Regions from separate parts of the Arthrobacter sp. R4-81 genome, predicted to be linked through region 1. Evidence: predicted binding sites of a transcription regulator. Region 1 holds the regulator's gene; the other holds the start of a gene.

What was found. Region 1 encodes Rex, which represses fermentation and respiration genes when NADH is low (regulators of the CRP and FNR family bind a similar motif). Its sites were predicted from a motif close to CTTGTGAANNNNTTCACAAG; they were not measured.
Region 2: a site for Rex is predicted at 12,587-12,606, ahead of M1E05_RS09205 (glyceraldehyde-3-phosphate dehydrogenase). Genes of this name have one in related genera too.

What each region holds. Positions count from the first base shown of each region.
Region 1 covers NZ_CP096445.1:1,122,862-1,137,942, reverse strand. The annotation lists gene resB (cytochrome c biogenesis protein ResB) at 1-112, opposite strand, end outside; gene M1E05_RS05320 (cytochrome c biogenesis CcdA family protein) at 112-867, opposite strand; gene M1E05_RS05315 (TlpA family protein disulfide reductase) at 881-1,495, opposite strand; gene M1E05_RS05310 (histidine phosphatase family protein) at 1,498-2,163, opposite strand; gene M1E05_RS05305 (YceI family protein) at 2,377-2,925, shown strand; partial or broken gene M1E05_RS05300 (IS481 family transposase) at 3,129-4,098, shown strand; gene M1E05_RS05295 (hypothetical protein) at 4,281-4,937, shown strand; gene M1E05_RS05290 (MFS transporter) at 5,167-6,030, shown strand; gene M1E05_RS05285 (redox-sensing transcriptional repressor Rex) at 6,121-6,816, opposite strand; gene M1E05_RS05280 (glutaredoxin family protein) at 6,912-7,166, opposite strand; gene M1E05_RS05275 (HAD family hydrolase) at 7,294-8,112, shown strand; gene M1E05_RS05270 (30S ribosomal protein bS22) at 8,206-8,304, opposite strand; gene M1E05_RS05265 (helix-turn-helix domain-containing protein) at 8,456-8,668, opposite strand; gene M1E05_RS05260 (3-deoxy-7-phosphoheptulonate synthase) at 8,832-9,950, opposite strand; gene M1E05_RS05255 (glycoside hydrolase family 95 protein) at 10,221-12,773, opposite strand; gene M1E05_RS05250 (rhamnulokinase) at 12,868-14,376, opposite strand; gene M1E05_RS05245 (bifunctional aldolase/short-chain dehydrogenase) at 14,373-15,081, opposite strand, start outside.
Region 2 covers NZ_CP096445.1:1,954,778-1,969,858, reverse strand. The annotation lists gene M1E05_RS09270 (dihydrodipicolinate synthase family protein) at 1-632, opposite strand, end outside; gene M1E05_RS09265 (Gfo/Idh/MocA family protein) at 632-1,801, opposite strand; gene M1E05_RS09260 (LacI family DNA-binding transcriptional regulator) at 1,968-3,131, shown strand; gene M1E05_RS09255 (alpha/beta hydrolase) at 3,119-3,937, shown strand; gene M1E05_RS09250 (GNAT family N-acetyltransferase) at 3,970-4,587, shown strand; gene M1E05_RS09245 (aldose 1-epimerase family protein) at 4,577-5,479, opposite strand; gene map (type I methionyl aminopeptidase) at 5,582-6,349, opposite strand; gene mptB (polyprenol phosphomannose-dependent alpha 1,6 mannosyltransferase MptB) at 6,378-7,931, opposite strand; gene orn (oligoribonuclease) at 8,133-8,762, shown strand; tRNA gene M1E05_RS09225 (tRNA-His) at 8,894-8,966, shown strand; gene def (peptide deformylase) at 9,070-9,642, shown strand; gene M1E05_RS09215 (HNH endonuclease family protein) at 9,649-10,446, opposite strand; gene M1E05_RS09210 (hypothetical protein) at 10,614-10,826, opposite strand; gene M1E05_RS09205 (glyceraldehyde-3-phosphate dehydrogenase) at 10,890-12,332, opposite strand; RNA gene rnpB (RNase P RNA component class A) at 12,648-13,041, opposite strand; gene M1E05_RS09195 (YaaA family protein) at 13,148-13,912, shown strand; gene M1E05_RS09190 (zinc ribbon domain-containing protein) at 13,939-14,676, opposite strand; gene M1E05_RS09185 (Nif3-like dinuclear metal center hexameric protein) at 14,797-15,081, opposite strand, start outside.

The sequences.
Region 1 (15,081 bases):
CTTCAGCTTTGGCCGCAGCAACAGGATTGGCCCCGGGGGCGGCGTCCTTGGGTGCCTGTTGGCTGGCGGCCGTCTCCGGAGAGTTCTTCTGTTCTTTCACACGCTCGCTCATCAGATTGGCAACTTCACATCGGTTTGGAACCAGTACTGCAACCCGGTAACCCAGGCTCCCCACAGGCCGGTGGCCATCAGGAGACCGAGCACGATTAGAATTCCTCCGCCAATCCGCTGAATGGCGAGGCGGTGCGTACGGAAGAAGGACATCACACCGATTCCCCTGCGGACCGCCAGCGCGATCAGGAGGAATGGAATTCCCAGGCCGAGGCTGTAGACGAAAGCCAGGAACGCCCCCTTGGCCGCCGAGGATCCGCCGGAGAGGCTGAGGAGCTGCACTGCCGAGTAGGTGGGACCGATGCACGGAGCCCAGCCCAGCCCGAAGGTAATTCCCAGTAAGGGTGCGCCCCACAGCCCTGCCGGCGGCTTGGCATGAATCTTGGCATCCCGCTGGAACCACCCGAATCCACCCATGAACACCACGCCCATCGCAATGACCAGGAGGCCAAGAATCTGGGTGATCCACGCGTTCTCCGGCCCAGTGATCAGGGTTCCGAGTTGGCCGAAGGCGCCACCCAAGAGGACAAAGATGGCCGAGAAACCCAACACGAACAAGCCGATGCCCGCCAGCATCCGGCCGCGCTTCTGCTTCTGCAGGTCCACGCCCGTGAGCCCTGTGACGTAGCCCAGATAGCCCGGGACCAGCGGCAGCACGCACGGTGAAAGGAAGGAGACCAGTCCCGCCAGCAGAGCCACCGGGATGGCAAGCAGGAGCGATCCATTCAGGATGGCCTCGGCAAAGGGACTGTTCACTGGGAAACCGCCGCTACTCAGCCACGGCCGCGGCGATGAGGGCCTTCAGGGTGCCTTTTTCGATTTCCCCGAGGACGCGGGAAGCCACCCTGCCAGCCTTGTCCAGGACGAGCGTGGTGGGAACAGCCCCAGGCGGAACCAGGCCGGAAACGGCCAGCAGGACTCCGCCATCCTTATCGTTGAAGCTGGGGTAGGTCAGGCCGAATGTTTTATCGAACGCCTCGGCCGTCGCTTTTTCGTCCCTCAGGTTGACGCCGTAGAACTGGACAGCCTGATCTTTGAACTCCTGGTGCAGTTCTTCCAGCAACGGCGCTTCCACGCGGCATGGGGCGCACGCTGCGAACCAGAAGTTGAGCACAGTGACCTTGCCCTGGAAATCCGCCGGTTCAATGGTGGTGCCATCGAACAAGGCCCCCTTGATACCCACCGCTGCTTTGCGATCAGTGGCCGCGAACTCTGTGACGGAGCCATCCCCCGCAACGTAGTTCTTGTTGTCCCCTGCCTTGGCCTGCTTGGCCAGGGCGTCCTCTTGGGCACAAGAAGACAGGCCCAGCGTGAGCGCGGCCAGTGCAGCACCGCCGGCAGCCAGGACGCTGCGGCGTGAGGTGTTGGGATTGGTGCCTTGCATGCTCAGGCTCCAGGGGTGTTGGAGGCACCCGGAAGGAGTGCTGCGGCGGGCTCGGTGTAGTCGACGCGCACCAGTGCGCCGTCGTGGTCAAAAACCAGGGAGGTCAGGGAGGTCAGGGTGCACTCACGCTTCCGCGGATCATGCCAGAGCGGCTTGCCTTCTGCGCTGAGCCTGGTGGCCCAGATGGGAAGCTGGTGTGCCACCAAAATGGCCTCCGCGCCGTCGCCGCCCAGTTCCAGTGCCTTGAGCCGGGCATCCTGGACTGCAGCCATCACGCGGTTGGCCTGCTCTTTGTACGGCTCACCCCAGGAAGGGCGGAAAGGATTGACAAGGCGCGGCCAGTGCCTCGGCCTGCGGAGCTCGGCCTTAGTGACCTTCATGCCTTCAAAGTAGTTTTCGGCTTCGACGATGCGTTCTTCGACGGCGATGTCCAGCCTGAGCGCCTCGGAAATCGGGAGCGCCGTTTCCTGGGCCCGGGTCAGCGGTGACGCAGCAAGGTAGACGATATTTGCCCCATGCGAAGCCCGCTCACTGAAGTGCTCCGCCAGGGTGCGCGCCATCTCCCGTCCAAGCTCCGAGAGATGAAACTCGGGCAGGCGTCCATACAGGACTCCGGCGGGATTGTGGACTTCGCCATGGCGAAGCAAATGAACGGTGGTTTGGGGCATGTATACAAGTTTCTCAAAGATGACGGGCGATCTGAAATCTTCTACAAGAAGTAGAACTAGGGGCCCCGAAAAAAAGTTCCGCCCAATCGGAATAAAAGATGCAAATGCATGTTTATACTGGGTGAAGCGATTAGTTGAGGCTTCAACAGATGATGCTTCAACTAATGACGAGATGGCCTTCAACCCGAACTTCGCATAACAAGGAGAACTAAAATGTCACTTCCCACCAACCTCACCACCGGCACCTGGACCCTCGACTCCTCGCACAGCGAAATCGAGTTTACCGTACGCCACGCAGGCATCAGCAAGGTCCGCGGCCAGTTCAAGGAAGCTACGGCCACCCTCGATCTGGCAGACAATGTCGCAGATTCCAAGGTCAATGCGACTATCCAGACCGCCAGCTTCGACTCCGGCGACGTCAACCGCGACGGCCACGTCCGCGGCGAAGACTTTTTCGACGTCGAGAAGTTCCCGGAGATCTCCTTCGTCTCCAACGGCATTGTGCCTAAGGGTGACGGCTATGAGCTGCAGGGCGATCTCACCATCAAGGGAGTCACCCGTTCGGTTGCCCTCGAGACCGAATTCAACGGAGCAGCCGTTGACCCGTTCGGCAACACCCGGGCAGGCGTCTCTGCTGAAACCACCATCAGCCGCAAGGACTTCGGCCTCACCTGGAACGCAGTCCTCGAAGCCGGCGGTGTCCTGGTCAGCGACAAGGTTGCCATCAACCTTGAGCTGGCCTTCATCGCTCCGGCTGCCTAGCAGGCCGAAGCTGCTCAGCGGACATCGCTCCGCTGATTCCACGCCTCCGCTTCGGCGGGCATATTTCATGACCTGCACCCCTGTTCCAGCTAGTTGTATTGACCACGGACATTAGTGACGCTCGGCGTGGTTTGGTGACATGAAGAAGACCTCCCGGTGGAGTGGGGCTTGTCTAGAGTCCAATTCCACGCACGGAGGTCTTCATGTCCCACCCTAACGCTTTCCTGACCCCACGTGGCAGGCTGCACCTCGCGCAATGTGTTGTTGAGCAGGGCTGGAGCCTGCGCCGCGCAGCTGAGCGGTTTCAGGTCTCGGTACCCACGGTTGCGCGCTGGGCACAGCGTTACCGCGAGCACGGTCCGGCCGCGATGACCGACCGTTCCAGCCGGCCGCACTCCTCGCCGCAACGGACCGCAAGGCGTACGGAGCGGCGGATCATTGCCGTGCGCGTGAACCGCCGGGTGGGGTCCGGCAAGAATCGGGTATCTGCTGGGCATCCACCCCTCCACCGTGCACCGCGTCCTCTCCCGCTACCGGCTGGCGAAGCTGACCTGGCTGGACCGAGGCACAGGACGAGTGATCCGCCGCTACGAACACGCCCAACCCGGAGACCTGGTCCACGTTGACATCAAGAAACTCGGCAGGATCCCCGACGGCGGCGGGCACAGGGCCCTCGGCAGGGCCACCGGAATACAGAACAGGACCAGGACCCCGTCCAACCGAAGGCCCGGCTACCACTACCTCCACAACGCCGTCGATGACCATTCTCGCCTGGCCTACACCGAAATCCTCACCGACGAGACAAAGGAAACCGCAGCAGCGTTCTGGCAGCGAGTCAACGCGTGGTTCCAGTCCCGTGGCATCACGGTCCAACGGGTTCTGACCGATAACGGAAACTGCTACCGGTCCCGCCTCTTCGCCGAGGCCTTGGGCCCGGATGTCAAGCACAAACGCACGCGCCCCTACCGGCCCCAAACCAACGGTAAAGTCGAACGGTTCAACCGCACCATGCTCGAGGAATGGGCCTACGCCCGCCCCTACCGATCAGAAACTGAGCGTGTTGCCGGATTCCCGGACTGGCTCCATGCCTACAATCACCACCGAGCCCACACTGCCCTCAAAGGTCAGACACCGGCCAGCCGCGTCACTAACCTCTCCGGTCAATACAGCTAGTCTGGGACAGGGGCGCGGAGTTTAAGGGTCCACCAAAGACCAAGCGTCCTGATGGCGTTTCCGGCCGGACAGCTGTAGCTCGGCAGGCTCTTCGTACAACGATTGTAAATTCTTGGCTATTTACGGCGAGTTAGCCCAAAGTTGCCTAGATAACAGGGGACCCGCCGTCTACAGTGAAAGCCATGACCAACCCAAGTGATGCCCCTCAGCCGGAACAACCCGGCAGCCAGCCGTCTGACGGCAATGTTCCGCCCACCCCTTACCAACAGCCCCCGTCCTATCAGACACCGCAGGGCCAGCAGCCGCCCCAGGGATATCCGGCCGGCAACTACCAGACGCCAGACGGCTACCAGGCGCCCGGGCAGCCTGGTTATGGCGCCCCCGCCGGAGCTGCCAACAACGCACCACCAGCAGGCCTCGGCTACGCCGCCCCCGCCCGCAACACGCTTGCATTGGATTTCAACAACATCAAAGAGCGCGTGACTAACACCCAGGGTGTACCCCAGCAACTGGTTATTTCCTATTGGCTCTGGATTGGCGCAGCTGTGCTCGGTGTTGTGGCTAGCCTCGTTGCCACGGTCGGTGCCGCAGGTGGCTTTGCTGGCGTCGGACTGATCTTCAGCCTGATTTGGGCCGCCGTCTACATCTTCATTGCCATCCGGCTCAAGGAAGGTGCCCGTTGGGCCAGGCTGGTCCTGACGATTTTGGGTGGCTTGTCGGTTTTGGCGCTCCCCTTCACGTTGTTCACCGGAGGCCTGAGCTTGATCGGGACGGCAGTAACTATCGCGGCAGCCGTCATGATGTGGCTGCCCCAGTCCCAGCAACACTTCAAGGGCTGATACAGCAAAACTAGGGACGTAACCACATCCCATCGGGTTAGTTAAGCATTGAAGGCCGCGGCTGGGAAACTCCCTGCCGCGGCCTTCCAAATCCAACAGGAATACCTCTTGCGAATGATCCACATGCCGCACCAAGCGTTGTACGGTGGAAGCAAGACCATGCTGGGGGCAGGGGCATCACACTGATCCCGGTAGCCGATTTTCGAAGTCGACACATGAAGGATCGAACATGAGCACTCCCCCAGTCCCTCCCGCCAACCAGGACGAGCCTGAGTCTGGCGGCAAGAACGCGCCGCAGTACGATCAGAACAATCCGCAGCAGCCCCAGTACGGGCAAAACGCTCCGCAGTACGGCCAGAACGCTCCCCAGCAGCCGCAGTACGGGGCGCCCCAGTACGGCCAGAATGCTCCTCAGCACCCACAGTATGGGGCACCCCAGTATGGCCAGAACGCTCCCCAACAGCCGCAGTACGGGGCGCCACAATACGGCCAGAACCCGCCGCAGCAGCAGTTCGGCCAGCCCCAGCAAGGCCAGTCTCCCTATGGCCAGTCGCCTTACGGTCAGTCACCGTACTCGCAGTACCCTTCCGAGCTTCCATCTGCCGGAAACAGCAACCGGCCCCCGCAGGTGGACCTCGCCTTTTGGCTGATCATCGGCGCCGGTGTGCTGTCGTTCATCAGTGCCATGGTGTTGGCATTCTCGGGTGGAGATTTCTTCACCCAAATGATGCAGGAACAGGCCCAGCTGCAGGGCACGGAACTGCCCCCCGGCACCATTGAGGGAATGCAGGGAATGATGGTAGGTGCCAGCATCGTGGGCGGTCTCATCTCCCTGGGACTCTACGCCCTCGTGGCCTTTCCTGTACGCAACGGAAAGAACTGGGCACGCATCCTGGGTACTGTCTTCGCGGGCATCTCGGTGTTTGGACTCTTCAGCGTCTTCAGCATGGGTCCTACGTACGGCGTGCTGCAGATCCTCGTCATTCTGATGGGAGTCGCGGGCATCGTACTCCTGTACTTGCCGGCCAATTCGCCGTACTTCCAGAAGCAGCAGCCGTTCGCCAATCCTTACTCCCAGCCGTACGGCCGCTAGAACTCAGGGCCACATAAAGTCATACGGCGGCTAGGAGCCAGGGCCACATAGATCCATGTTGAGGGCGCAGGCCCGGCGGAGCAGAGTAACTTACTCCAGCTCTTCCGGGGCCTGCGTCCTTTGTGCGTGGTAGGCCAGAATCTGCAGTTCCGTGGCCATGTCTACCTTGCGCAGGTTTACTCCGGGCGGAACCTGCAGCATCACGGGGGCGAAGCTCAGAATGCTCCTCACGCCGGCCGCCACCACCCTGTCACACACGCTTTGGGCTACGGCGGCAGGCAGCGCCAGGACCACCATGTTCGCTCCCGTCCGCTGGAGCACCGCTTCCATGTCGGCAGCGTCACTCACACGCAGCCATCCCACTTCGTTGCCTACGATCATCTGGTCGGCGTCGAAAATGGCCACGACATCAAAGCCCCGCGATTCGAATCCGCCATACCTTGCCAGGGCTTTCCCGAGGTTACCGGCACCGACGATAGCGACTTTCCAGTCCTTGGTGAGACCGAGGGCCGCAGAAATGTGCCGGCTCAGGTACTGAACCTCGTAGCCCACGCCGCGGGTCCCGTAGGAACCCACATGCGAGAGGTCTTTGCGCAGGGTAGCTGAGCTCACGCCCGAGGCTTCGGCAAGTGATTCCGAGGATACCCTGTCCACGCCTTCGGCAAGCATGGTGGTCAGGGCGCGCAAATAGAGGGTGAGCCGTGCCACGGCTGCGGGCGGAATCTGCTTTGCAGCGGTTCCGGAATCCCCGCGGACTGCTTCCGGGGATGAATCGAGCGAAGTCACATCTGCTCCATTGCGTCGCGTTGTGAGTCCACTCTAGGGCCCCACGACTTGTGTCAACAAAAGCGGAACGACGTCATCCGGGCTCGGGCCGAGGCCTACTTCGCCATGGCTTGCTGTAGAACCCTCGTCAGCCGGGCCTCGTCGATCTTCCAGAAGTCCCGCTGGATCCCGTCGACCACCACCACCGGAATCTCTTCGGCGTAGCGCTCACGGAGCTCCGCGTCATTGTCCACCAACTGTTCCCGCCACTCCAGTCCCAGTCCGGCAGTGACGCGGTCGACGGCGTCGCGCGCGGCACTGCAGAGATGGCAGTTTGCTTTGGTGAGCAGGAGGACGTCTGGTTTTGCCATGGTTCCACGGTAGCCGGGCTGTCCGCCGTCGTCGACGCCACTGGCCTGAACCGCCCTCAGGTATCCCGCGCACAGCAACAGAACGCCACAGGCGGCGGCGATGCCGAGCATTGACTAGACTCGTGGCATGCCCGAGGAGAAGTACGTTGCTGTGGCCCGCCGCCCGGTTGCCACCCAGCAACACGGCGAGGCCGCCTTCTTCGACGTCGATAACACCCTGATGAAGGGTGCCAGCCTGTTCCACGTGGCACGGAAAATGCATCAGCGGGGGACGTTCACACTGACCCAGGCTGCTGGTTTCGCGTGGAAGCAGTTCAAGTTTGTGATTCGCGGGGAGAACCTCGACGACGTCCACGCCGTCCGCGATTCAGCCCTTCTGCTTGCAGCCGGCATCACGGTCGAGGACATCAAAGTCCTGGGCGAAGAGGTCTTTGACGAGATGATCGCGTCCAGGATCTGGCCCGGAGCCAAGGCCCTGGCCCAGCAGCACCTTCGGGTTGGCAGGAAAGTCTGGCTGGTAACCGCAACTCCCATCGAAGTAGCCACCGTCATATCGACCCGCCTCGGACTGACCGGGGCCCTTGGCACGGTCGGAGAAATCAAGGACGGCGTCTATACGGGCAAACTGGTGGGCGAGATCCTCCACGGGGCAGCCAAGGCCGTGGCAGTGCAGGCCATCGCCGACGAGGAAGGCCTGGAGCTCAAGAGGTGCTGGGCCTACAGCGACTCCCACAATGACATCCCGTTGCTCAGCATGGTGGGGCATCCCGTGGCCATCAACCCCGATGCACGCCTCCGCCGGCATGCCCGGGAGAACAACTGGCCGGTCTACGATTTCCGCTCCGGACGCCGCGCAGCAACGCTCGGCCTGAAGGCAGCCACGGTCTGCGGCGCCGTCTACGGCCTCTGGAAGGGCTTCTCGCGCTTCCGCGGCCCCACTATCTAGCAGAGCCGCACACCGTTGCAGCACCAAGGAGCAAGGACGCAAAAATGCCCGCTACCTCGAAAGGCAACGGGCATTGACGCTTTGGAAGTATTACTACTTCTTATTGCGACGCTGGTGGCGCGTCTTACGAAGCAACTTGCGGTGCTTCTTCTTGGCCATACGCTTGCGACGCTTCTTGATAACTGAACCCACGAAAGTTCCTTACAAACTAGATGCGTACCTGTCTGATGGAAAAGGTCCGTGGACTAAGCAACAGACTGTACAACTGACAGATTCTTACAATGACGTAAAACGTTCCTTAACAGCCTACCGCTTATCCGGAGCGCAAACTGACGGCGACGACTCACGCCGTCTCGGATTGGCCCTCCACGACGGCGCGCTTCAGGTACTGTTCGACAGCGGACTCCGGTACCCGGAACGAGCGGCCAAAGCGGACGGCGGGCATATCCCCCGAATGAACCAGGCGATAAACGGTCATCTTAGAGACGCGCATGACCTCAGCCACTTCGGCCACGGTCAAGAACTTCGCGTTGGAGAAGTTCGACTCTGCGGACATTTCCCATATTCCTTTGCTCTCAGCATTCTGCGGCAACCTGTATTCTGCGGGTGCGGCGATGCTGAGCCATCGAACAACCGTGTGCTAGTTACTCTAGAGGCAGTTGGGGCCAATGTGAAAGGCGTAGTGGCGAAACTACGCGTTCGCCTCTAGCAAGTAGCCATTACTCGGCCAAGGAAATCCTGCGTTTCCGGGCCGAAGCGGCAAGCTGCCCGAGCACGGACACCGTCACGTCCCACTCCATGCAGGCGTCGGTCACACTTTGGCCGTAGAGCAATTCGGCAGTTCCGTTGGAATCCGTGACGTCCAGGTTCTGGGCGCCGCCTACGAGGAAGCTTTCCAGCATCACGCCGGCGATGGCCTTTGCGGAGGCGCCGCCCTCCTCCAGCTGGGCACCGATTTCGAAGGCGACTTCCGCCTGGCGGTGGTGGCTTTTCCCGCTGTTCGCGTGGCTCGCATCCACAATCAGGCGCGGGTTCAGGTTCTTCGCTGCAAGACGGGAAGAAGCGGCTTCGACGTCGGCTGCTGAGTAATTGGGGCCCTTGCGGCCGCCACGGAGAATGACGTGCGTGTCCGGGTTGCCGGCCGTCGCCACGAGAGCAGCTTTGCCGTCGTCGTCAATTCCCAGGAAAGCCTGGGCCGCGCCGGCGGCGCTGCACGCGTCAACGGCAACCTGGAGGTCGCCGTCGGTACCATTCTTGAAGCCGATGGGCATGGAGAGCCCGGACGCCAACTGCCGGTGGATCTGGCTTTCCGTGGTGCGTGCACCAATGGCACCCCAGGAGACCAGGTCTGCCGTGTACTGGGGGCTGATGGGCTCGAGGAATTCCGTGGCGGTTGGGAGCCCCAAGGCTGTTACTTGCTGGAGGAAGCTTCGGGCTGCACGGAGGCCTGTGGCAATGTCGTGGCTGCCATCCAGGTGGGGGTCGTTGATGAGCCCCTTCCAGCCCACGGTGGTCCGCGGCTTTTCAAAGTACGCCCGCATCACGATAAGCAGGTCTTCCTTGTGCTTCTCGGCCTGGCTCACGAGCCTGCGGGCGTATTCCAGCCCGGCCTTCGGATCGTGAATGGAGCAGGGACCCACGATCACCAGCAGGCGGTCGTCCAGGCCGTCCATGACGGCGCGGACTTCATCACGGCCCCGCCCGACGACGTCGGTCACCCTCGCGTCGAGCGGAAGCTCAGCGATCATCTCGTGGGGAGTGGGGAGCGCAGTGAACTTGCTGATCCTCAAGTTCGAGGTGGAATGTTGGGGATTGGCGGCGGCTGCTGTGGTGCTCATGGGGTCCTGTTCCAGATAGGAGCGGGCCCTGGTCAGAACCCGCCGGAGAAATGGCGAAGGGCAGAGAATGATCTCTGCCCTGTTGGCTCTGAAGGAAAGTTGGGTGCGTGTCAGTTAGACGCGGGCTCCTCCAGAGCCAACGAAAAATACGCATACCAACGGTTAGTCATAGCCACACCATAACCGGGCCGGGTCCGTCAGGGCAAAATTCCACTAAATTGTGCCCGTCATCTCCCGTCGCATGTGCTCATGAAATGTCGGCCGCTGGACTTATCCAGCGGCATCCTGCGGTTCCTGTACCCAGCCGGCCAGGTCCAGCTTCGTCTCCCGTTGTGCGTCGAGTACAACTTCCTGGGTCCGCCCGCCGTACCTGACCGTTATTGTCCGCAGCTGGGAGCCCGGCTGCAATGTAAAGGACGCCCTCTCCAGCTTCCCGCTTTTCCAGGCCAAGGAAACCGCGACGCCGGGACGGGCCCGGAGTCCGGATACCTCACCATCGGCCAACTCGACAGGCAGGGCGGGCAGGAGCTCGATTTCGCCGCGATGGCTCTGAACAAGGCACTCCGCGACAGCCGCGATGTATCCAAGGTTCCCGTCGATCTGGAACGGTGGATGGGCGGCAAAGAGGTTGGGATAGAGGCCGCCGCCGAAGCCGGAATACCCGTCCCTGCCCGCCGGCATTCCACGGTAGAACAGGCGCATCAGGGCGGTGACTTTTTCGGGCTCCCTTAGGCGCGCCCTCATAACCATTTTCCAGGCCAGGGACCACCCCGTCGAATCGTCACCGCGGCCGTCCAGGCTGGCCCGAACAGCCGCCTCGAGCTCTGCATCCAGCGGTTCGTCGCCGGGATACGCCAGATAGAGATGGCTTATGTGCCTGTGCTCCTCTTCCCACTCGGGCGGGTCAGCCAGCCACTCCCGCAGCCTGCCGTTGGCTCCGGGCGCCGGCCGCGGAATCCTCGGCAGCGCGGCCCTTGCTTCCTTCACCACAACATCATCCTCCAACCCGAGCATCACCGCCAGGGACTCGACCATGCCGAGCACGTCCCGGCACAGGGTCAGGTCCATGGAGGAGGAAGCGGCCACAGCAGCCTTCACCGGCTGGTTTGTCACGGCACTGTCTGTGCCGGCCCGATGTACCCCCGGCCCGTCTCCGGACGCCTTGAAACTGTTCTCCGGAGAGGTGGAAGGACTTGTCCCGAGGGAACCGTCGGGAAACTCGATCAAGAGATCCAACAGGAACTCAGCCTGTCCGCGGATGGCCGGCCACGCCCGGTCGAGGGCGAAGTCACGGTCAGCTCCGAACTGCAGATGCTCCCACAGATGCCGGACAAGCCATGCTCCGCCCATGGGCCAGAAAGACCATTCGGGTGAGTGGGTGCCGTGGCCAACGGGTTTGCTGTAGCCCCAGATATCCGAATTGTGATGGACGGTCCAGCCCCGGGCTCCGTAGTACTCCTTCGCGGTTGCGGCTCCAGTTACCTGGAGGGCCTCGACTAATCCAAAGAGCGGCTCCACACACTCGCCCAGGCCAGCCACCTCCGCTCCCCAATAGTTCATCTCGAGGTTGACGTTGGTGGTGAAGTTTGAGCTCCACGGCGGCAGCATCCTGTCATTCCAGATTCCCTGCAGGTTGGCAGGAGTACCGCCGGGCCTGGAACTCGAGATCAGCAGATACCGGCCATAGTTGAAGAGCAACGCTCCCAACCCTGGATCGGCAGCTAAAGGACCCTTCGGGTGGGAATTCGCCAAGGCCAGTCGTTGAGCGGTGTTGGTGCCGGCCGCTTCTCCGGTGCGCCTGTCTCCCGGCCCAAGGCGGAGACTGGTTGAGCTGTACAGCGCGCCATGGCTCTCCTCATGCCGGCGCAGGAGGGACTCCGGCCCCATCTTCCTGGCGGCCTCCAAAGTTGCTCTCACAGCATCAGCCGCCTGTGCAGATGAGCCTTGGGGTTGGCGGCCCATCCCCTCGAAGGTGGTGGCACCACTCACATAAATCACCGCGTGCTTTACACCAGTTGCCCACGGACCTTTCGAACCTTCAACGCCTTCCGCACCTTTAGCAGAACCGGGGCCGAAAGCGGCGCCGGTAACGCCGTCGTGCTCCAAAAGCGCGGTGACTGCCCCTTGCAAACTGAGCGAATCATCATCCGAATACTTGATTTCCCCGGTGCCGTGACTTGGTGCCACATCGGCTGGCAGCTTGAGCTCAAGGCCTGTCAGTAACTGGGTTCCCGCGTTGTCGCGGACCCTCCCTGTGCGCTTGGTGACCAGCAGCGGGGAGTCCAGTGACAGCGAAATTTCCACACCGCCAGGGAGCTCGGTGTCCACCGTTATTGCCAACACTGATGGGCTGTGGCTGATGAAGGCTTCAACCCTGACTTCATGGCCCGAAAGCCTGTACCGCGTGCTGTTCACCCCACGCGTCAAATCCAGGCTGCGGGAATAATTCTCAGGCACATCGCCGCCATCTGCGTCGCCGAGGTGCACAGGGTTGAGGGACACCACCAGGTCCGAAAACGGAAGGAAAGTCTGCGAATGCCGGTGCTGCAGTGCCTTCAGGGCCTCGTGGCCGGCGGGGTAGTTTTCCCTGGCGATGAGTTCACGCACACGTGCCAGGATGCCGTCCGCCTCCTGAGGGCTGAAGTGCGGTTCCAGTTCCTGGCTGTGCGGCGAACCGGACCAAGCTGTCCCGTGATTGATTTGGAAGCGATGATGGCGTGGTCCACCAAAAACCATCGCTCCGAGGAAGCCGTTTCCCAAGGGGAGCGCTTCAAGCCAATCATGGGCAGGACTGTCGTACACCAAGCCGTCATCGGGATGCATGGCTGCAATTCTAGGAGGAAGAGGTCCGATGTCCCAAGGTAATTGGCCAACACGGTTACCGAGTATTCGTACCCTGCGGGAAGAATGATCCGATCTATACGTGGGGCGATGCTAACGCAGGCTCATAAGTTTCCAGCCTCGACGACCTCAGAACCTGTTGCCGAAGCTCCGTCAGGGTTCCGCCCAACGCTCCCGCAGCACGCGCCTGAACGAGGATGTTTCCCAAGGCAGTCGCCTCAACGGGCCCTGCAACCACAGGTTTCCCGGTGGAGTCGGCTGTCAGCTGGCAGAGCAACCGGTTCTGGGACCCGCCGCCCACAATGTGCACCACGTCCACCGGTGTTCCCGAGAGCCGCTCGGCGTCAGCAATGGTCCGAGCATAGCCCGCGGCGAGGCTGTCCAGGATGCAGCGCACGATCGCGGCCGGCTGCTCCGAAAGCACGGTACCGGTAACCCGGGCAGCGGATCGGATGCGGTCAGGCATGTCATCCGGGGCGATGAAATACGAATCGTCGGCGTTGACCACCGGGCCACCCGAGGGCAGCGCCGCCGCGGCGTCCAAGAGTTCCTCCATGGAGGGCTCATAGCCCTCCTTGGCCCAGGTACGCTGGCACTCGCTCAGCAGCCAGAGACCCCCTACGTTCCGGAGGTAGCGGATGGTGTTGTCCACACCGCGTTCATTCGTGAAGTTAGCCTGCCGGCTGGCTTCGGTGAGCACCGGGTGGCGCAGTTCAACGCCTACCAGCGACCAAGTGCCCGAAGAAATATAGGCAAAGTCCACCCCGCTGGCCGGCACGGCTGCCACGGCGGAGGCAGTGTCGTGAGAACCGACCGCAACCACCCGGGTCGCCTCGGGCAAACCTGTGGCTTCGGCGATCTGCGGATGCAGCGTGCCAACAGTATCGCCCGGTTGGATGAGCGGAGGGAAGAGTGTGGGAGGCAATTGCAATGCGGCGAGGAACTCGGTAGCCCACTCCCCTGCCACAGCATCGAACAGCCCGGTAGTGGAAGCATTCGTGACTTCGGTGCGCCGCTGGCCCGTGAGCTTGAAGGCGATCAGGTCCGGGATCAGCAATGCCTGCAATCCCCCCAGCGAGGGCTCGGCGGCCAGCTGGTAGATCGTGTTGAAGGGCAGGAACTGCAGCCCGGTGGTGGCGTAGAGCCTGGCCGGATCCAGCACTTTATGGACGCCGTTGACGGCTCCCTGCCCGCGGGGATCACGGTAGCTGTAGGGCTGGGCAACCAACTCCCCTGCGGCGTCGACCAGTCCGTAGTCCACCGCCCAGGTGTCGATCCCGATGCTGGCTATCCGGGCGCCCCGCTGGGCAGCCGCCTTGCCGGCCGCCGCGAGTCCCCTAAGGACCTCCGCGAACAGCGCGTCGAAGTTCCAGCGCAGGCCGCCGTCGGACTCGATAACACCGTTTGGAAAGCGGTGCACCACCTCCAGCCGGGACGTACCCCCGGTGATGCTTCCCAGGATCACCCGGCCGGAGGAGGCTCCGATGTCGACGGCGGCAAACAAGTTGTCGCCCGAGGCTGCGCCGTTGGATCCGGTGCCGACCGGGCCATTGGACCCTGTGCCGTTGGCGGGACTGGTACTCATCGCAGGAACGCCGCAGCTACACCGGCGTCCACGGGGATATGGAGTCCGGTGGTGTGGGACAGTTCGGAGCTGGTGAGCACGGCGGCAGCGTTGGCCACGTGCTCGGGGAGGACTTCTCGTTTGAGCAGGGTCCGTTGTGCGTAGTATTTGCCCAGTTCCTGTTCGTCCACGCCATAGACAGCGGCGCGCTTGGCACCCCAGCCTCCGGCGAAGATTCCGGAGCCGCGGACCACGCCGTCGGGATTGATGCCGTTGACGCGGATGCCGTACTCGCCGAGTTCAGCTGCGAGCAGCCGGACCTGGTGGGCCTGGTCCGCTTTGGTAGCTGAGTAGGCGATGTTATTGGGGCCGGCGAAGACCGAGTTCTTGGAGGAGATGTAGATGATGTCCCCGCCCATGTCCTGCTCGATCATGACCTTCGCCGCGGCCTTCGCCACCAGGAAGGAGCCCTTTGCCATCACGTTGTGCTGTAGGTCCCAGTCCATTTCCGTGGTTTCCAGCAGCGGCTTGGAGATGGAGAGCCCGGCGTTGTTGACCACCAGATCAACTCCGCCGAAGGCCAGCACGGCGGCGTCGATGGCTGCGGCAACCTGGCCCTCGTCGGTGACGTCTGCCTGCACTCCAATGGCGACGTCGGACCCGCCAAGTTCGGCAGCGACGGCTTGGGCGTTTTCCAGGTTCAGGTCCGCGATAACGACGCAGGCC
Region 2 (15,081 bases), 830 kb from region 1:
TCGAACATGGTGCCCAACCAGTGCAGGATAACTGGCCGGTCCACTTCTGCAAGGAGGGTTGCGTACACGTGGAGGTAGTCATCAGGACCCGAGGCCACCTTGGCCAAGGCACGGGAAGCCATCAGGATGACTTTAGGTCCTGCTTCGCTGACGACGGCGATCTGCTCACGGTAGGCGTTGAGGACAGCCTGGACGCCCTCCGGGCCGGGGAGCAGCGAATCCAGATCCAGTTGATCTGTGCCGGCGCCGCATGAAACGAGATCACGAACGGACTTTCCAGCGGTGGCTGCGTTTCCGCTTGCCACGACCGACGCCGCTTCGGCACCACTGCGCTTGATGAGCTGCTGGGTCGCTGCCCAGTCCAGGCCCATACCCCGTTGCGCCGTATCCATGGCATCGGCAACGCCAAGGCCATAGGACCACAGCTCGTGGCGGTAGGCCAGCGTGGCTTCCCAGTCGAGGCGGGCAGGCGCGCCGGGGGTATTGTCGGCCGTTACTTCCGGAATGACATGGGCTGCAGCGTAAGCCCTGCGCGACGTCAGCGGAGCTGTCGGCTTAGGCCAGGAAGGAGCCGATTGGAGGCGGTACCCGCGCGTTCCGCCGTCGGAAGTGGGAAGGATCAGGGAAGTCATCAGAGGGTGATCTCCGGGATGTCGATGGTGCGACGTTCGTCCGAGGACTGCAGACCCAGCTCGGCGAGCTGCACGCCACGGGCAGCGGAAAGGAGGCCGAAGCGGTGCTCCCGTCCAGCGACGACATCACGCAGGAACTCTTCCCACTGCAGCTTGAAGCCGTTGTCCAGGTCGGCATTTGCCGGAACTTCCTGCCACTGGCTGCGGAAGGATTCCGTCACGGGGAGGTCCGGGTTCCAGACAGGCTTCGGAGTGTGCGCACGCTGCTGGGCAACACACTTGTTCAGGCCTGCGACTGCTGAGCCGTGCGTTCCGTCGATCTGGAACTCCACGAGCTCATCGCGGTAAACCCGCACGGCCCAGGATGAGTTGATCTGGCCGATTACTTCATCGCCACCAGGCGTTTCCAGTTCGAAAATGCCGTACGAGGCGTCGTCTGCGGTGGCCTTGTACTCCTTGCCCGACTCGTCCCAGCGGGTGGGGATGTGGGTAGCTGTCTTGGCGCTGACGCTCTTAACCTTGCCGATGATGCCCTCAAGAACGTAGTTCCAGTGACAGAACATATCGGTGGTCATTCCGCCGCCGTCCTCTTTTCGGTAGTTCCAGGAAGGCCGCTGCGCAGCCTGGACGTCGCCTTCGAAGACCCAGTATCCGAATTCGCCTCTGATAGAGAGGATGCGTCCAAAGAAGCCTTCATCCACAAGGCGGCGGAGCTTAACGAGACCGGGCAGGTAGAGCTTGTCATGGACAACGCCGGCGGTAACGCCGGATTCCCTGCCGATGCGTGCCAGTTCGATGGCTTCCTCAAGCGTCTCGGCCGTGGGCTTCTCAGTGAAAATGTGCTTGCCGGCCCGCATGGCCTTTTTCAGGGTGGCAGCACGCAGGCTGGTCATGGAGGCATCGAAGACAACGTCCACAGTGGGGTCATTGATGACGGCGTCCAGATCGGTGCTCCACTCAGCTACTTTGTGGAGCTCGGCAAGTTCACGGATTTTGGCTTCGTTTCGGCCTACCAGGATGGGTTCGACCTGGACCTTGGTGCCATCTTCAAGAGTGAATCCCCCGGCGTCCCGGATAGGCAGGATGGAACGGAGCAAGTGCTGCCGGTATCCCATCCGGCCGGTGATGCCGTTCATGGCGATGCGGATCGTCTTTGTTTCGTAGCCCATGTGTCCTCCACAGCTCATTGCTGTAACGCAGTAGTGGTGGGAAAGCGCATTCCCGTTTCATTCATGATGCCCTTTCCAGCCAGACTTGGCAAGCGCTTTCCTGAAAGTCCTCACACCTGTCATAATGTGGAAAACGCAGAAGTTTTGCCGAACAGGAGATTTCCCCGTGGCAGCAAGTACCCTGACCGAGGTGGCGCGCCTGGCTGGCGTGTCACCAGCCACAGCCTCAAGGGTGCTCAACGGATCCGACCGTAAACCGGGACCTGGCGTTTCCGAACGTGTGCGTCAGGCCGCTGAGGAGCTGGGCTACATTCCCAATGCACAAGCCCAGGCGTTGGCGAAGTCGAGTTCCGGACTCATCGGACTCATCGTCCACGACATTGCAGATCCTTACTTTTCCGCCATCGCGCGAGGGGTCCAAAGCGTAGCCAAGACCCAGAACAAGATGGTGCTTCTTGCAACCACTGGAGGAACTCCGGCAGACGAAAAGGAGGCCGTCGCTGCTTTTGCTGCCCGTCGGGCCGATGCGATCGTCATAGCCGGTTCCCGGTCCTCGCGGCCGGAGGACCAGAAGGCCAACAGCGAACTGGCCGCCGAGCTGGACAGGTATTGCCGCAACGGCGGTCATGTGGGAATTGTCGGTCAGGCAATTGTCGGGGCGGGGAGATCCGAGGGCTATCACCTCGTGGAGCTTCCCAATGAGCAGCTTGCCTCAGAGCTTGCCGGCCAACTTGCCAAACTCCACACCGGCGAGTTTGTAATAGTCGGTGGCCCGGAGGGACTCGTTACCTCGGATGACCGCATTCGCGGTTTCCAGAAGGGGCTTGCCAATGCAGGCCGCGCCCCCGCCGAGGTTGTGAACACATCCTTCAACCGGGCCGGGGGGTATGACGCCGGAGGCCAGTTGGCCGATCGCATCCGCTCCTCCCAGGAAGCACAGGACGGCGCAGATCCCGCTGACACAAAGAAATCCAGGCTTTGTATCTTCGCTGCCAACGATGTCATGGCCATAGGTGTCGTTGCTGCATTGCGGGAGGAGGGTTTGCGCATTCCCCGTGACACCCTTGTCGCAGGGTTCGACGACATTGAGACCCTCAGGGATTTCCGTCCCGCACTCTCCACGGTCCGGCTACCTTTGGAAGAAATCGGCCGCCTGGCAACCATGAGCACCGCCGGTCACAGCCGGAAGGAAACTTTGGCCAGATCAAAGACGGCGGACGAGTCGGGGCACCAGCCAGGAAGTACTGGCGCAGCCCACCTTGGTGACGGTCAGGGGCCAGCGGTTACCGGCGAGGTCAAGCTTCGTCGGAGCACGCAATGGACCCCGTAGCCCAGGCTTTCTCCACGCCGGAAGGAATGACAGTAGTGGCTGCGGACACTCCGGCAGCTCATGCCCTGCCGGCCATGCTGGTGCTCCCAGGCGGCGGTTATGCCCATCATGCAGAACACGAGGCAGAACCAGTTGCCCGCTGGCTCGCTTCCTTGGGTGTGCACGCCTTTGTGCTGCGGTACCGAGTTGCACCGCACCGGCACCCGGCTCCCCTGATAGACGCCAAACGTGCAGTGCAATGGATCCGCTCAGGCACACATGGTTTGCCGGTGGATGCGGAAAGGGTCGGGGTTCTGGGCTTTTCTGCCGGGGGCCATGTAGCCGCGACACTGTCCACCTCCGTTGCAACCGGAGACGCCTCACTGGACACCGATACGTCTGTGCCTGATCTCGCCGTCCTCTGCTATCCAGTGGTTTCGTTCACGTCCGCCGTGCATCAAGGATGCGTGGATAATCTGTTGGGCGTCTCCCCCTCCGCCCCTTCCCTCATAGACCTGTCAGCAGAGCTGAATGTCACCCCAACCGTACCCCCCACGTTCGCCTGGCACACGGCAGATGACGCGGCAGTGGATGCCGAACACAGTCTGGGCTACGTCTCAGCCCTGACCAGGGCCGGCGTACCCACGGAGCTGCATGTGTTTCCGCACGGCCGCCATGGTTTGGGCTTGGCTTCCGATGACGCCAGCGTCAGGCAATGGACCCGGCTCTGTGAACGATGGCTCCTAAGCCGCGGCTGGATCTCAACGGAAGCAGGATTAGTCACTGAGGCAACTCCCGCTGCTGTCAGCGCGGGACACAGGCCGTAGTCAACGGCGTGCAGGGCGTCTAGCCTTTTGGCATGCCGAAGATGAACGATGTTCCGGATTCAGCGGTCACCACTGGCCCGGCTCTTTGGCCCGACGTTGAGACCCTGTTCGGAATTCGCGGTGACGCCTCCCGCTGTTGGTGCCGTTTTTTCACCCTGACTTCCTCTGAATACAACAACACCTCTCCAGAGGAGCGGAAAAGTCAGTTACGCGCCCGTTTCGACTCCCCCAAACCGGAACCAGGAGTCATGGCCTACCTCGAGGGCAAGCCGGTGGGATGGTGCGCGGTGGAACCCCGCTCCTGCTATCCCCGCATCGAACGTTCGCAGCTGATGCGCGATGCGGCTCCGCGTCTGGCTGAACTTCCCGTTCCTGGCGACATATGGTCAGTCACTTGTTTCGTCGTCGCCTCCGGACACCGCCGCAAGGGAATTGCAGCGGCCTTACTACAGGCGGCCGTGGAACACGCCTTCACCCATGGTGCCGCCATGGTGGAGGGCTACCCGATCGATCCGGCCGCAAGGCCGAAGGCCGGTGCCGCCGACCTTTATCACGGCCCGTTATCCTTGTTCTTGACCGCCGGCTTCAGGCTGGTGGACACCACGACGCCGGGCCGCGCCGTGGTGAGGCTGGACAAGGTCAGCGGCTAAGTGCCCTAATGATCCAGGCACCCTCGTGGGTAGCGCCGGGGGCCAATTCGACGACGTCCACACCGGTGTTGAAGGCATCCGGCGGGCAGGTCATGGGTTCCACTGCCAGCCCGAGCCGCGATGGGCCCGTGGGCTTGTCAGCTGTGTGGATCTGCAACCAGGGCCACTGATGGTCCCATTCGAGCTCGACGCCCGAGCCTGAAGGATCAAAGACGCGAACGGACGCAGAGCCGGAGGACATTTCGATATCGGTGAAGGCATGGTCAATCTCCACCGATCCCAAAAGCCTTTCACTGCGGAAATCAAAGTCATGCCCCTCAACTGTTACCGTCCGCACAGGCAGCAACCTGTCCTGGGTGACTTCCAGGAAAGCAGCGGCGGGCATTTGCAGTGTCCATTCGTCCAAGGGGGCAGGGCCTGCAACGAGGTAGGGATGGGGACAAACACCATAGGGGGCGGCTTGGTCTCCCGTATTCCGGGTAGTGACCGTGCTGTGCAGACCGTCTTCCTGGAGCTCATAAGTGACGCTGATGTCCAGATCGCCCGGATAAGCTGGCCCGCCCGTCACCGTGGTGCCCAGACTGATCGAAGAAGATCCCTCGTGACGCACTTCCCAGATCTTGCCGATAACAAGGCCATGGAGCGCCGTTCCGCGCTCCGGTTCATTGATCTCAGCCTGATAATGCATTCCGTGGAAGCTGTACATACCGTCAGCAAGCCGGTTGGGCCAAGGGGCACAGATCGTCCCTCGGTAGTCAGGAATGCCACCTTCCGGACCGAAGCTGATCACCAGGTCGCGGCCTTCATGGCGCAGCTCCCGCAGGGCCCCGCTCCTGGACGTCACAATGGCCGTGTATGGCCCGAAGCTGATGTTGTGCTCTGTGAGTGCCATGGCGTTCCTTTGTGACTGAGGGCTGTTAGCGCTAACCACTATAGTGCGACCGGGAGACCGCCTTGCAATGGTTACGAGAGAGGAATGCTGGGCCCAGCTGCGTTAAGGAAGCGTCAGGATGACAGGGCCGTCGGCGGTTATGGCCACGGTGTGCTCACTGTGGGCGGCGCGGCGGCCGCTGGTGGACCGCAAGGTCCATTCGTCGTCGTCGTGGTAGTAATCATCCTTGCCCCCAAGAATCAGCATGGGTTCAATGGCAATGACCAATCCTTTGGTGAGCTTGATGCCACGTCCAGGCCTGCCCTCGTTGGGGACGGCAGGATCAGCATGCATAGTGCGGCCGATGCCGTGTCCGCCGTGATCCGCCAGCAAGCCGTACCCTGCCCTCCGCGCAGCGCCGCCGATCGCATACGCCAGGTCCCCCATCTTGTTGCCGACCCTGGCGGCATCAATTCCGCGCGCCAGTGCTGCCTCTGTCGCCTCGATCAGCGCGATGTCCTCCGGATTGGCTGTACCCACGACGAAACTGATGGCCGCATCGCCGCACCAACCGTCCACGAACGCTCCGCAGTCAACGCTCAGCAGGTCGCCGTCCTGGAGCTTGTATTCGTTTGGCACGCCGTGCACCACTGCGTCATTAACGCTGGTGCAGATCACGCCAGAAAACGGCACACTTGCCCACCGCGGATGGTAATTGAGAAAAGCGGGAGCAGCCCCGGCGTCGGAAATTAATGCCGCTGCCACCTCATCCAGTTCCTTGAGTGCCACGCCGACTCCTGCAGCGGATTTCACGGCGGCCAATGCATTGGCCACGACCCTCCCGGCCTCGCGCATCCGCGCGATCTCATCGGGGCTCTTGATCATGGACATTGCTGGTTCTCCGGACGTGTAAGGGCGCTCAAATGATAGGGCGCGTAGGGATTGGCTCCTGCATTTTGGTAAAAAGCCATTTGGTTCTGGGATCGAGGAAAATCAGGTACAGGGCAAACAGCACAGCAATGACCGCGGCAGCAATACGCGCCAATGCAAGAGCAAGGCCCAGATCCTCAGCCTGGTAGGGAAAGACGTCCAACTGGTCCGAAATGGCGTAGATCATGAAGAACGAGACGATGAAATACAGCGCTTTGACCTGCCAGTCATCACGGATGCCTGTGACGGCAAAAAGCGGGATCAGCCATACGACATACCAGGACTGGATCATCGGGGCCAGCACAACGATGGCGGCGAAGGCCAGCGTAAGGCGCCGCATGAGGCGATCGTGGTCCCCACGGAAGATCTGCCAGGCGACTATTCCGAGCGCCAGGACCTTGCCGGCGTCGTAGACCCATTTCGCCAGTGCCCAGCCGTCAAGGCCGAAGGCGTCCAGGATGGACGCGACGATCAGCCCTAAAAGACCCACAGGGGCGTACCAGATCCAGATGCTGCCCGGCGCGGAGAGGCCGTTGATCCAGCCAAAGCCGAAACCGTTGACACGGCTCAGGGCATACAGAATCCCCAGGCTGATCGCTGCGGTGAGTCCCCAGAAGAGGAATTTCCTCACCCAGCCTGCGTTCTTTCCTGCCCAGAGCAGCCCTATGAAGGGCAGGAAAACTATGGTGATCGGCTTGACGGATATGGACAAGGTGACCAGCACCAGTCCCAGGAACATCCGCTTGGTGGCGCAATAGTAGAGCCCGGCCAGGGCCAGTCCGATCATCAACGCATCGTTGTGGACGCTGGCAATAAAATTGGTCAGGAAGAGCGGGTTGGCCGCAGTCAGCCACAATGCGCGGTGTGGATTGACGCCGTGAAGTTCGGCCAGCTTGGGGACGTAAATGATGCACAGGATGACGCCGCACAGTGCCACCAGCCGGAACAGCATGATGCTCGCCTCCGGGTGGACATTTGTGGACCACACCACGAACTGTTCGATCCAGAGGAACAGTTGACCGTAGGGAACCGGTGCCTCCGTCCACATCTTGTCGGCGCCCAGCTGGAAGTAGTTGGACAAGGCGGAGATCCCGTTCTCATAGGGATTAAAGCCCTCCACCATGAGCCGGCCCTGGCCGATATAGGCGTAGACGTCGCGGCTGAACAGCGGTACCGACAACATCATCGGAAGGCCCCACAGAGCAACGGCCTGGAGAGTGGCTTTCCGGGCGCCAGGTCCCCAGACCTTCACGCGTTGTCCCAGTCGAAGCCATGCGCGAACCAGCAGCATGCCACCGATCGCCAGCAGAACAATGGACAGGGCAACTCCAAGTCCCTCTGTGCGCATCCAGATGAAGAGCGGCAGCCGCCACAGCTCCGAAGCCTGGGCCAGCCACCCCACTCCCACGGATCCAAAAGCCATAAAAAGGGAACCGACAAAACCTGCCAGCAGTGGCGACGCCGGGTTGTCAACTTCAACCACAGCCGGCTCGGGAGACTTAACGGCAGCCAGCTCCCCCGAAGCGGGTACGGGCGCCGTCATCTCAGGAGGGTCCAATCTGTTTGGTGGTACAGGGTTCGCCGGAAGGCCGGGCGGGCTTACCGGCTCATAGCTGAGCGCAGCATGGTAATTGATCCGGCCGCGTACCCAAAAATCCTAGCATCGGACGGGCCTTAGGCAGCGTAACGGTAGGCTGGACGGGTGCCTATATCTAACGAACGCATCGTCTGGATCGACTGCGAAATGACCGGCCTGGATCCCGTCAATGATGCCCTCATTGAAGTGGCCGCGCTGGTGACTGATTCCGAGCTGAACATCCTTGGCGACGGCGTTGATGTCGTGATCAAGCCGGATGATTCCGCTCTTGCCCAGATGAACGACTTTGTCCGCGACATGCATACCCGATCGGGCCTCCTCGAGGAGCTGCCCCATGGGAAGACCATGGCCGAAGCCGAAACCGCCATCCTGGAATACATCCGGAAATGGGTGCCCGATGCGCGCAAGGCACCACTGGGAGGGAATTCGGTGGGAACGGACCGGGTCTTCCTGGTCCGGGACATGCCTTCCGTGGTGGAGCACCTGCACTACCGCGTCATCGACGTCAGCACAATCAAGGAGCTGTCCCGTCGATGGTTCGCGCGCGCCTACTTCCAGGCGCCCGCGAAGCTTGGCGGCCACAGGGCCCTCGGCGACATCAAGGACTCCATCGATGAGCTCCGGTACTACCGCGAGGCTGTCTTCGTTCCCGCCCCCGGACCAGACAGCGCCACGGCCCAGAGGATCTCCAGGGCTGTGATGGCGGGCAATACTCCGGCCACTGAAGCACCCGATACAGCCTCGGCTATCACCTCCCCGGCAGCACAGGAAAAGTAATGTGCACCACGTTTGAGGGATTTTTTGGCAAAACACGCAAAAGTGGCAAAAGCACCCCCTGACAGCAGGTAAACTATTTGACGTTGCCTTTTCAGCCAGCCGGTCCACCGGAAGGCATGACAGGGCGCATGGTGGGCGTAGCTCAGTTGGCAGAGCGCCTGGTTGTGGTCCAGGAGGTCGCGGGTTCAACCCCCGTCGCTCACCCTCAGGAAGACCGGCATCTCGCCGGCTTTCGCCAAAGACCGTACCGGAATCCGGTACGGTCTTTGTTGTTTTTGTTGCCCCTGCACTGAAGGAATCCGCCGAGATGACCGTTCTGCCAATCACCATCTGGGGCGAGCCGGTACTCCACCGCCGGGCCGCCGAGGTCGACGTCTTCGACGACGAACTCCGCAGTCTCATTGCGGACATGTTCGAAACCAACGACGCAGCCAACGGCGTCGGGCTCGCAGCGCCCCAGATCGGCATCGGCAAGCGGGTCTTCATCTATAAGTTCGCGAACGATGACGATGTCCCGCCGACCGGAGTGGTGGTGAACCCCGTCCTGACCTTGTCCAAGGTCTCCGGGGCCCTGCCCGATCCGGATGAGGAAGTCGAGGGCTGCCTCTCCTTCCCGGGTGGGCAGTATCCGCTAAAGCGCGCTGAGTGGGTTCGGGTGCAAGGATTCGACGGCGACGGCAAGCCTGTGGATTTCGAAGCCACTGACTGGTTCGCACGCGTCATCCAGCACGAATACGATCACCTCGACGGCAAACTGTACGTGAACCGCCTGATTGACAGATACTCCCGCAAGGCCCTGAAGCAGGCCAAGAAGAGCGGATGGGGCGTGCCGGGCCTTACCTGGATGCCCGGCGTGGACCCTGACCCGTTCGGGCACTGACACGGCTCATTTCGCCACAATGGTCTGCTGCCACGGGCAGGAATCAAGCACCCGCTTCATTGCGTCCTTCTCGGGCTGCGTCACCCAAAGCCGGTAAGCCGCTTTGACCGAGATCTGCCGTGCCACGTAGTGGCATCTGAAAGCCTTGTTGCCGGGGAGCCAGGTTGCTGCGTCCCCGGCGCCTTTCTCCTGGTTAGCGGGGCCGTCAGCCGCGATGAGGTTCAGGGGATCGTTGGCCAGGTTCTGCCGCTGTTGCTTCGTCAGCTGCTGGGCGCCTTTCTGCCAGGAATCCGCCAAGGCCACTACGTGATCGATCTGGACCTCCATGCTGCTCTCCGAGCCTCGGCGAAAGGAGACCATGGATCCGGTGTAGGGCTCGTGGAAATCGCCGCTTGCCACCTTGCAGCCTGAACCCTCCGCGAACAACTCCCCTGTCAGGTCGCGCCTGAGAATATCGTTGCGGGTGTCGCAGCCGTTGTGGTCGGCGTCGAACCACGCCTGTCCGAACGCGCTGCGATCGTACTCGTTCTTGGGTGCCCGACCCTTGACTGGCAGCTGTTCCAGAGCGCCGGCTGCGCTTCCGACAGGAACAGGCTGAACGGGCACCACCGGTCTCATCCATTCACGGTCCAGCACCGGAGCTTCCGAAGGCCCATTGACGCGGGGCTCCGCGATGGCGAACTGTCCAGCGGTGAAGAACCAGCCGATGACACAGACGATTCCCAGAATGAGGACGGACAGCACGGCCCACGCCTGCCGGGAACGGCGTCGGGCACGGCGGTAAGCCGACCAGTGAATGGTCATGGCTGTCCCGCCATGCTGGTTCGCGTATTTGGACTTTTTAAGTTCAGCGGAAGTCTGTGGGGCACTCGAAAAGCCTAGGGCAGGCCACCGACAATTCCGGCGCTATCCACAGTGTGGAGGAACAGTGCCAGGCGAAGGTACGGCCAGCCTGGTACAGCGACCTCCGATTACTGCTCCCTTGTCACCCTTCGCAGGTCTTCCTCGGCGAGGTTCATCAGGTCCTCGAGCTGCCTGATCCTCTCGTCGCCGATTTCTCCGGCAGCATGTGCGGCCCGGGCCTGGTCCAACAGCCGTTTGGCTTCTTTATGGTTGGCGCGGGCTACGTCAAGCGCATGTTCAAGGGTGGTGTCATGTTCTCCGAGAGCTGAGTCTGTATCCATGACACCATTCTGGGCACCTTTCCCGGCTGATACCAGAGTGTCAGCCGGGAATCTCCCGAAATGCTAGACGGCGATGGCCGCAAGCACAGAGGCCGGCTCTTTGGCCGGGAACGATGGCGGATTGACTCCGGCCATCTCCTCCATAACGCGGACTACCTGGCAGCTGTAGCCGAATTCGTTGTCGTACCAGACGTACAGTACGAGGTTCTTTTCATTGGAAATCGTCGCGAGACCGTCGACGATGCCCGCACGGCGGGATCCGACGAAGTCGGTGGACACAACTTCAGGAGAGTCAATGTAGTCAATCTGCTTGCGCAGTTCCGAGTGCAGGGACATTTCACGGAGGTAGTTGTTGACTTCCTCCTTCGTGGTGCCGTTTTCGAGGCTCAGGTTCAGGATGGCGAGGGAGACATCCGGCGTGGGAACGCGGATGGAGCTGCCGGTGAGCTTGCCCAACAGCTCGGGTAGGGCCTTTGCCACGGCCTTGGCCGCACCGGTCTCGGTGATCACCATGTTAAGCGCTGCCGAACGGCCACGGCGGTCACCCTTGTGGAAGTTGTCGATCAGGTTCTGGTCATTGGTGAAGGAGTGGACTGTCTCGACGTGCCCGTGGACCACACCGTACTTGTCATTGATGGCCTTCAGGACCGGAGTGATGGCGTTGGTGGTGCACGATGCCGCGGTGACGATCTTGTCCGAGTCCAGGATGGTCCCGTGGTTGATGCCGTGAACAATGTTCTTCAGCTCGCCTTTGCCCGGGGCTGTCAGCAGTACGCGGGAAACGCCCTTGCTCTGCAGGTGCTGGGACAGGCCCTCTGCGTCGCGCCAGCGGCCCGTGTTGTCTACCACGAGTGCGTTGTGGATGCCGTAGCTGGTGTAGTCGATGGTGGCAGGATTGTCAGAGTAGATGACCTGAACCTGGACACCGTTGGCCGTGATGGTGTTCTTGACTTCGTCAACACGGATGGTGCCTTCGAACGAACCGTGCACTGAATCACGGCGAAGCAGGCTGGCCCGCTTGGCAAGGTCGTTGTCCGAGCCGCGGCGCACAACGATGGCGCGCAAGCGCAGGCCATGGCCTCCACCGGCCTTTTCGATGAGCAGGCGTGCCAGGAGGCGGCCGATGCGTCCAAAACCATAGAGCACGACGTCGGTGCTGGTGCGGTCGTCGCCGCCGCGCTTGCCCACGATGTCCGAAAGCTCGTCGCGCAGGAAGTCTTCAAGGGTGGCGCCGTTGCCCTCGACCTTGTACTTCTGGTTGAGGCGGGCGATGTCGATTGCCGCAGCCCCAAGTTCCAGCTGGGACAGGACATTCAGCAGAGGAGCTGTCTCTTCGAGAAGCAGTTCGTCCTTGCTCATCCGGCGTGCAAACCGGTGTGCCTTCAGGATGTTCATGGTGGACTTATTGATCAGGCTGCGTCCGTGGATGCTGGTGACCACGTTGTTCTCGCGGTACAGCCGGCCGATCACGGGGATCATGGCCTCAGCAAGCGCCTCCCGGCCCATCCACGTATCAAGACAAGAATCTGACGTCTGGCTCACAGAACTACCTTCCTTGGGTCAACTGCATACGTCTTCGTATGAAGATGTCGGCCGCCGGAGGTATTCCGGGGCACAGGCACCAGCGGGGATTCGGTCCACCCCGGGTGCCTTGGAGAAGCGCAAAGAAAAACCGCCGCTGCAAACGCAGATCCGGCGGCAGAACTTCTACGTTCACTCTCCATTCTAGAGGCGAAGGGCTTGACTTCCTGCCTCGGCTGAGCGTGAAGTCACTCACATGGAGTGCGTAGCCTTCCCTTACCGGGAACCAGGCGCGTTATGTGGATGGGTTGACCGATACGCCGGGTTCTGTGCTCCCGTGCTGTTACCGGCACGGGAGTAGCGGCCATCCATCTACGGACGCCGTTGCCGACGCCCTCCAGCGGCCTACCCGGGCACTCGGGCGAGCAGCCCTCAAACGCGCCCTGTATGGCCTTGCTCCGGGTGGGGTTTACCTAGCCTTCCCGGTCACCCGGGAAGCTGGTGGTCTCTTACACCACCGTTTCACCCTTACCTGCGCGTCCGGCTGTGCGGACACAACCGAACTGCAGGCGGTCTGTTTTCTGTGGCACTGGCCTGCGGGTTACCCCGAGTGGGCGTTACCCACCACCCTGCTCTGCGGAGCCCGGACGTTCCTCGAGCCACTTTCGTGACGCGCGGCCGCCTGGTCAACCCATCCACGTTCCATTCTACTGGCAGCCGCTCCAGCGGCTGCACCGCTGATCCACTGCCTGGCCTTTGTCATCTTTGGAGGCCTCCATTGCGGCCCCTAAGATCGTACGGTGCTGATTCTGCTCCCCCCTTCCGAAGGCAAGACCCCCGCCGTCCGCGGCGACGCCGTCCACTGGCCCACGCTGAGTTTCCCCGAACTGAATACCCACCGGGCAGAAGTACTGGAGGCGCTCGGTACTGTGAGCGCGCATGAAGACGCCCTCGCCCTTCTGGGCGTTGGGGCATCGCTCAAGGACGACGTCGACCGCAACACCCGCCTGCACCGGGAGCCAGCAGCTCCCGCCCACCAGGTCTACTCGGGCGTGCTGTACGACGCACTGGGCTACCAGTCCCTCACTCCGGCGCAACGGAAAAAGGCGCATGACTCTGTGGTGGTCATCTCGGCCCTGTGGGGAGCCATTCGTTTCGATGACCGGGTGCCCGCCTACCGGTTGTCCATGGGAACTGCACTTCCCGACGTCGGACGCCTGGCTTCCTTTTGGAAGCCCAGGATTACGGAAGCCCTGGCCGGCCTGACAGCCGGCGAGTTGTTCGTGGACTGCCGCTCAAGCACCTACGCCGCGGCCTGGGCGCCGCCGGCCGGCCAGACCGTAGCGGTCAATGTCCTCACCGAGGTGGCAGGAGTGCGCAAGGTGGTCAGCCACTTCGCCAAGCACACCCGTGGTGAGGTGGCCCGGCACCTGCTGACGCGTAGAGGGAACGCTCCCGCCACCCCGGCGCAGCTGCTGAAAGCTGCGGGCGAGAAGTGGAGCTGCGAACTCGTTGAAGGCACCGCCCGCAAGGCTCACGCGCTCAACATCATCCTGCCCGGCTAAGGAAGTAGTAAAGGCTGGTGACCGCGTTAGGCCCACTCGGCCGAGCGGACAAGGATGCAGCCTGAGTCCGGGCAGAACACGATATCGTCTTCTGCCGCTGCCTTGATCTCGGCGAGGTCGCCCGGGCTGAGCTGCATACCCGAACCTTCAGACTTGCCGTGGAACAGCCGCGCGGCCCCGACTCCCCTTTTGGCGAGGGTCTTTTCATAGACCGCCAGCATCCCGGCGTCGAGTCCGGAAGCGAAAGCGGAACGTTGGGCGGAAACTGTGTGCTCCTCAGCAGACACTTCGGCCAGGGCGGCATCGAGTTCTGCCCGGATCACGCTGAAGGAAGCCTTGATATCGTCCACGATCTGCTGCTGGGCCGCTTGACGTTCCCGCAGGGCGTCGAGCCGTTCCATTACCTCGAGTTCAACGTCCTCGAGGTCTGACCGCCTCTTGTTCAGCGAGGCAATGTCTTTCTGAAGCGCCACAAGATCCTTTGACAAACCCGTGCCGCTGTTGAGCCGCGCTTCGTCCCGAGCGATCCGCGAGGTAACCTGCTCGACGTCGTCCTCGGCGCGCTTAAGCTCCGTCTCGGCGTCGTGAACGGCCATCTTTGCCGCCCCCAGCTCGCCGTTGGCGACGTTAAGGGCCGCCTCAAGGTCCGTGATACGGGGATCGTTTTCAAGGGTACGACGGCGGTTGGACAGTGACTTGAGTTTGGCGTCAAGCCCCTGAAGTTCCAGCAACTTCAACTGTTCCGCCGGTGCTGCCTTGGCCACTGCTACCTCCGCTTGTTCCAACCGGCCGGAGCCGGACGCCGTGCGGCGCTCTTTAGACTCTAGCGCCTGCGCTGCTCCCCTGCCTCGCTGCGCTCACCCGGGGCCCCTCGCACCTCAGGCTTAGCCGGGAGTCAGAATGAAGTCCCACGGATCACTGTTGGTGGTGCTCACCTGGATTTCCACCTCGTGGCCCTGGTCGTTCAGGACGTTGCCCAGTGCTTCCGCGGCCGCCGGCAGCCACAGCCACTCGCTGGCGAAGTGTGAAACGTCAATCAGGTAGGGCCTGCCGTTAACAGCGGCCTCGCGCGCTTCTGAGGCAGGGTGGTGGCGCAGGTCGGCCGTGACATAGATATCGGCGTTGCTGGCTCTGACCTCATTGAAAAGAGAGTCCCCCGCCCCGCCGCA